DNA from 2 places in the Raoultibacter phocaeensis genome. Region 2 is predicted to be linked to the other one. Evidence: predicted binding sites of a transcription regulator. Region 2 holds the regulator's gene; the other holds the start of a gene.
The links. The regulator LexA, encoded in region 2, represses DNA repair genes until DNA is damaged. The targets are predictions, from matches to a motif close to CNAACANNTGTTNG.
Positions count from the first base shown of each region.

Region 1: a site for LexA is predicted at 1,665-1,678, ahead of FJE54_RS14365 (putative DNA modification/repair radical SAM protein). Genes of this name have one in related genera too.

Region 1 is NZ_CABDUX010000002.1:1,506,012-1,509,394, reverse strand. Features, by position in the region: gene FJE54_RS14370 (TIGR03915 family putative DNA repair protein) at 1-175, opposite strand, end outside; gene FJE54_RS14365 (putative DNA modification/repair radical SAM protein) at 172-1,650, opposite strand; gene FJE54_RS14360 (metallophosphoesterase) at 1,840-2,535, opposite strand; gene FJE54_RS14355 (LytTR family DNA-binding domain-containing protein) at 2,791-3,231, shown strand; gene FJE54_RS14350 (DUF3021 domain-containing protein) at 3,263-3,383, shown strand, end outside.
Region 2 is NZ_CABDUX010000002.1:996,152-999,534, reverse strand. Features, by position in the region: gene FJE54_RS12040 (ATP-binding cassette domain-containing protein) at 1-312, opposite strand, end outside; gene FJE54_RS12035 (hypothetical protein) at 625-927, opposite strand; gene lexA (transcriptional repressor LexA) at 1,043-1,687, shown strand; gene hflX (GTPase HflX) at 1,810-3,102, opposite strand; gene FJE54_RS12020 (InlB B-repeat-containing protein) at 3,299-3,383, opposite strand, start outside.

The sequences.
Region 1 (3,383 bases), 510 kb from region 2:
CGCGCAGCGCGACGGCCATGTCGGTTTCCACCTCGCGAACGGTTTGTCCGAGGCGCGCTTGCAGAGCCGTACTCGAAACGACGTCGGTCGGATCCTCCTTGTTCGCATACGAGGCGAAGATGGCGCACAGCAGGCCCTCGAGCGATCCGTCGTAGGTGTAGGCGATATCGATCATGCCGACGCTTTCGCACTGATGCGCTCGCGGCCGGGGGTGCCGAGTATGGCGAGCTTGTCGGCTGCCATCTGCCCGGGAGCTCGAAACCATTCGGGCACCGAGGCGGCAAGCGGATCCGGCGCACCGAGCGCATCGGGGCGCGTGATTCGGGGCCCGGGCGTATCGGTTTGTTCGAACAAGCTCATCTGACCGGGAATCACCCTGTCGGCCCGACGGCCGTGCCTGCCGCCTTGGATGGGCGCTGCCAGCTGCGCGCGCAGGCCTTCGCGCGAGAAATCGGCTCCCGTGCCGGCATACGTGCCGTTGCAGGTGATGAAGTACCGCGCGCGCTTGTAGGCAATGCCGAGTTTGCGCAGTTCGGGTTCTCTGAGCGTTGAATGCTTGCGGGCGCGCACGATGAGCTTTGCGCCGCGCACGCCGATGCCCGGCACGCGCAAAAGCATATCGAGGGGGGCGGTGTTCACTTCGACAGGGAAGCTGTCGAGGTTGTTGATAGCCCAGTTAGCCTTCGGATCGAGCAGCGGATCGAGGAACGGATGCTTTTCGTCGATGATCTCGTTGACGTCGAACCGATAGAAGCGCAGAAGCCAATCGGCTTGGTAGAGCCGGTGCTCGCGGTTGAGTTCGATCGCATCCTTTCCTGGGAGGCGCGCATCGTCGTTCACCGGCAGGTACGCGCTGAAGAACACGCGTTTGAGCGAGAGCGTACGATACAGAGACGCCGATAGGTTGAGGATGTGGTAATCGCTTTCGGGTGTGGCGCCGATGATCATCTGCGTGCTCTGGCCCGCCGGAACGAATGCACGCGTTTTCTTCTTCGGCGTGCATTCTGCCATGTAGGTGGTGTGCTTGCGCATGATAGCGCGCGTATCCTTATCCTCGGCGATGTTCTCCTTGATCTGCTTCATGGGGGCGAGGATGTTCTGCTTGTTCTTCTCGGGAGCGAGCAGTTGCAGGCTCTTCTGCGAAGGCAGCTCCATGTTCACGCTCATGCGGTCAGCAAGGTGGCCGAGCTGGTACACGAGTTCGGGGGAGGTGCCCGGAACGGCTTTCGCGTGAATGTAGCCGCGAAAGCCATGTTCGAAGCGCAGAATGGAAAGCGTTTGGATCATGAGCTCGGTTGTGTAGTCGGGACTTTTGATGACGCCCGAGCTTAAGAAGAGGCCCTCGACGTAGTTGCGGCGGTAGAAGCCGATCGTGAGATCTGCCAGCTCGCGCGGCTTGAACGCGGCGCGGGCGACTTCGTTGGAGCAACGGTTGACACAGTAGGCGCAGTCGTACACGCAAACGTTGGTCATGAGCACTTTGAGGAGCGTGATGCAGCGCCCGTCGGCTGAAAAGCTGTGGCAGATGCCGGCAGCGAGCGTATTGCCGAGCTTGCCCTTCTGCGCATCGCGATCGATGCCCGACGAGGTGCAGGCGACATCGTATTTAGCTGCATCTGCGAGTATCTCCAGTTTATCCGCTACGTCCATACTGCTCCCTGACACGAATGTTTGTTTGTGTTATGGTACGAGAACGCATGTTCGTTGTCAAGAAGGTATGCTTGGGACTCTGGTTTTCTTCCCGGGGTTTCCCGACGGCCAAACGGTAATCCGAAGTCGGCGGAAGTCCGAATGCGCGAGGGCTCGGGCCCGGTTGCCCGTGCCGCACGCAGGCTCTGCCTAAACGCTCAGCGCTTCGATGGTGCGGTAGAGGAAGCGCATGCGATCAACGGTCTTATCGATATGGAAGTGCCCGCAGTACCATCTTCGGTAGGTGAGCCGTTCTTCCAGTATATCGAGCCAGGCTTCGGTGCTGTCGTCGACGGTGCTCTGGTCGATGGTGTCGAAAAGCGCTTCATGCGGGAGGTACTTCTTCGGGCATGTGTGCGTCAGTACGCAGTCGACCGCCCAGCCGCGCGCCTCGAGTGCCGCTTCGACAGTGCGCTTTTGCTCGTCATCGAGCTGTTCGTCGGCAAACCAGGTGTATCCGTTTTCAAGACGGTAACCGCGGTCGACGCTGTATGCACCGCCGATAGCCGCCACTGACAGGCCTTCGAAGTCGAAAACGCTGCCATCGACGGCGTAGAGAATGTTCGGATAAGCCGGTTCGCACTGCACGGTTCCGCCGTTCCACGGATGCGTTTCCATTCCGTCCACTTCAAGCGGATTGCGGTCGTGGTTGCCGCGCAGAGAGAGCAGGGTGAACGGCAGGGCGGCAAGCTTGCGCTTCGCTTTGTCGTCTCGTTCGTCGCCGTGGTAGTTCAGACTCGTATCGCCGAGGGAGACGATAGTATCGCTTGTGCCGAGGTCGCGGCTGCGTGCGAACCGCCGTATGTGCGAGAAGCTGCCGTGGGTGTCGCCTGTTACATAGAACACGGCATCCTCCTTCCTCTGCGCGACGAGAGCGCAGCATCGCATCGCGCATCTGCTTGACGACATGCTCGGTTTTCCCGTTTAGTATAGAGCACTGCAGATCTGCGGTTCTTTCTTTCCGATTGCGTGCGGGCGACAATTCGATGCCGCTTGCTGCATCTCATGTCGCCTTCGATGCAGGTTGCGCACCTCTCGCTTGTCCTTGCGCGCATCCTTCGGGATACTACAACGTGAACGAAAGCGAACGGAAGGCGTGCCATGCGCATATCCATCAACGAAGAACGCGATCTCGACGACATCCTCGTCGATATCCGCTGCCCGCATGTCGACGAGCGCGTGGGGCGCATCGTCGCGAACCTCGAGGCGTTCGACAAGCGCATCGTCGGCAAGCGGGAGGGGAGCACGCATCTGATCGACGCGTCGGGCGTTCTCTACGTCGAAGCGGTGGATCGTCGCGTGTTCGCTTACACGGCCGACGGCGTGTTCGAGTGCGCCCTGCGGCTGTACGAAGCGGAAGACAAGCTCGCCTCACTCGATTTCGTACGCGTATCCAAGCAGATGATTGTTAACTTCGCCAAGGTTCGCGCAATCCGCCCCGATTTCAACGCACGACTGCAGCTCGTGTTGGAAAACGGCGAATCGGTGATTGTAACGCGGCAGTACTCGACAGCTATCAAGAAGAAGATCGGTGCGATCTAGCTGATCGCACGTCAGTGGAAGGGGCATTGCGATGAAACGGTTTTTCGGAAGAGCGGCAGTGACCGCGTGCGTGCTGTTTACGGCGATCATGGTTATGAGCCTGCCGTTCGCGTACGCGTTTGCCGGTCCGAGCGAGGGCCTCAACATGAGCG
Region 2 (3,383 bases):
CCATTCGTCTTCGAGCTCGAGCATCGAGCGCAGGCGAACGGCATACGGGGTATAATCGACTGCGAAGTCGAACAGGTTCTCGGGTACATGCTCGGTCGATTGAGCGCAGTATACACCCGCCGGTGCAGGCCTGATGGCCCCTGCTGAGGGCTGCTCGATTCCACACAACAGCTTCAGCAGCGTGCTCTTTCCGGACCCGTTATTGCCGACGATGCCGGTCCAGCCTTCGCTGAACGTTGCCGTCACGGTTTCGAGGGCATAAGTTGGCGAATCTTCGTAAGCGTAGCTCACATCGGTTAGGTGCAGATACATGGCGACCTCCATTGAAATCAGAGGCGCAACGAATGGGTTTATGCAAAGGAAGCTGAGGAACGATGCTAGAAAACGATTGCACACCCGGTTGCGACAAAGGAATACGGCTTGTTGCATGGGTGCCCGAAGGCAATCGTTATTTGCGCATGTCTTTTCTCCTCGTATACGGTAAGAACGCCCGGTGGCGTTTCAACGAAGGAAGTGTAGCATATTCCTGTTCTCCGTGCAAAAAGAATGCGCCCCGGTTTCCCAGGGCGCTCACGCAGCTTCTCGCAGAACGCAGCATCTGCGGAAGACCGGATAGGCGAACGTTCAGACGCCGAAGAAGATGGTTGCGAAAGCAGCTACGGCAAGAGCGAGACCCGCGGAGACCGATTGCCACGGCGCTATGCGCCCGAAGGCTTTCCCTTGCACGGTTCCCGTACGAACCTCGGTAGCGAACTCGGAGTCGTGCAGCTTCTGGCTGAAGCGATGCACCTGGGTTGCAGCATGCGAGCCGTGCGATGCTTCGCGCATCGGAAACTCGATAATCGCCGCACGATCATGCATTCCGGAGACATCGGCCTTCAAAGCGGACGTTCCCACCACGGAGTAGCGCGCCTCGAAATTATTCATAAAACTGCCTCCTTGCTCTTGCATAGAACCTTTGTTCGTGTATACTATATGGCGAACAAAGGTTCATGTCAAGTTATTTCTCAAACATTTGTTCGAATTTTTGAAAGGAAGCCTTATGGCAGAAAAAGTCACGAAACGTCAGCAAGCGGTCCTCGACTGCATCGAGAGCTGCATCCGCGAGAAGGGGTACGGCCCCACCGTGCGCGAAGTATGCCAGAGCCTTGGCCTTTCCTCCCCCTCCACGGTCCACGTGCATCTCAAGGCACTTGAGGACAAGGGGCTCATCAAGCGTGATCCTCTCAAATCCCGTTCAATTGCCCTCACCTACCAGCTCGAAGATCACGAGTTTCCCGGCTCGGCCGAAGTGTCGCAGCCGAATTTCGGCAACCTCGTCAACCTTCCCCTTGTGGGCGACGTCGCAGCAGGTGTTCCCATTCTCGCGGAAGAGAACATCACCGATACCATCACGCTTCCTACCGATATCGTGGGCGATGCGGCTGCGTTCCTGCTTTCGGTTCGCGGCGACTCCATGATCGAAGCGGGTATCAACAGCGGTGATTACGTAGTGGTTAAAGAACAGCCTACCGCCAACAACGGTGACATCGTCGTAGCCATCATGGACGATGGCGCAACGGTAAAGCGCTTTTACAAGGAGTCCGACCACATCCGTCTGCAGCCCGAAAACTCTTCGATGGATCCCATCATCACAACCGATTGCTCTATCGCGGGCAAGGTAGTAGCTGTTTTCAGGCGCCTTTAAAACGACTACGGTACCGTTTAGCGTTTCACGAGGGAGCCGGTACGCCCCGACCGCTTATCGAACCGCGCTGCGGATCGTTTGCGGTCGGGGCGTTTTCGTATGACGGCCGATCGGGTCGAGCCTTACTCGGTTACAAGAAACTCGCTGAACATCGATGTGTAGGCGGGGGCTATCAGCATGTCTATACGCGTACCATCCTCGTCATGTTCTTCGCGTACGATCGAAGCGCGCTCATGCGCAATCGATACGAGGTCGCCCCGCCCGTACGGCACAAGCACCCTCAGCAGCTCGTCGCGGGCCGAAGCGATCGAGCTTACGCGTTGCACCAACTCGTCGATGCCGTCTCCCGTCAGCGCCGACACGGCTACGGCGTCGGGGTGGCGCTTTGCAAGCGCATCTCGCTCGTCGCAATCCAGCAAATCGATCTTATTGAACACTTCGACGCGCCTGATATCCTGCGCCCCGATTTGCCCGAGCACCTCTTCGACCGAGCGGATCTGGGCCTCTCTCTCGGGTGAAGAGGCGTCGATCACATGAAGGACGAGATCTGCTCCCGTAATCTCGTCGAGCGTCGATTTGAAAGCTTCCACAAGCGTATGGGGAAGTTTCTGAATAAAGCCGACCGTGTCGGTGAGCGTAATTTCCCGTCCCTCGGGAAGCACGAATTTCCTCGTCGTCGAATCGAGCGTCGCAAACAGCTTGTCGTAGCTGAGGACGTCGGCATCGGTGAGCGTGTTGAGCAGACTCGATTTGCCTGCGTTGGTGTATCCGGCAAGCGATACTTTGAACATACCGCTTTTGTAGCGGCTCTCCCGCTGAAGCGCTCGCACATCGGCGAGTTGCTTGAGTTCGCGTTTGATGGAGGTTATGCGCTTGCGCACCATCCTGCGGTCGACTTCGAGCTGGCTTTCGCCCTCGCCGAACCTCGAGCCGACACCGCCGCCCATGCGGTTCGAAGCGAGATGCGCCCACATGCCGCGTAACCGAGGGAGCAGATACTGGTTTTGCGCGAGCCTTACCTGCAGACGCCCTTCCTTCGTGGTTGCGTGGAGCGCGAATATATCGAGGATGAGCGCCGTGCGGTCGATGACTTTCACATCGCGCGGTACGATTTTTTCGAGATTCGATTGCTGAGACGGTGTGAGTTCGTCGTCGAATATGACAACATCGGCGCTGTGGGCACGGCACATGTCGGCGACTTCTTCCGCCTTGCCCGAACCGATAAACGTGCGGGGGTTCGGGGCGTCGAGCTTCTGCGAAGTGGAGGCAACCACGTCTGCACCGGCAGTGTTCGCCAGTCTGCCGAGTTCGGCAAGGCTTTCGGAGACGGGCCATGTCGTATCGCCGCGGTCTATGCCGACGAGCACAGCGCGCTCGCGTACTTCTTCAATGGTGAAATGCTTGGATTGGGTCATGGCAGTATGGCCTTTCAAAAGGTTCGGATGGGTGTATGCGAGTAAGAGCTTTTACCGCAACCTTATTGTGGCCATGTACGTGCTCCATCCTTTCCCGAATAAACAATAGTCTTAGATACTAGCACGCCTGCCGCCCATCGGGCAACAGGCGTGTTTTCATTCCGTTACGAAAGCCAATGCATCAGAGCGTTTCACCCTATGCTTTCGGATTGCGCCGCATCTTGCGCACGGACAAGGCGGCTGCGATCGCCGTCAAAATCCCCATAGCCGCAAGCAACGCT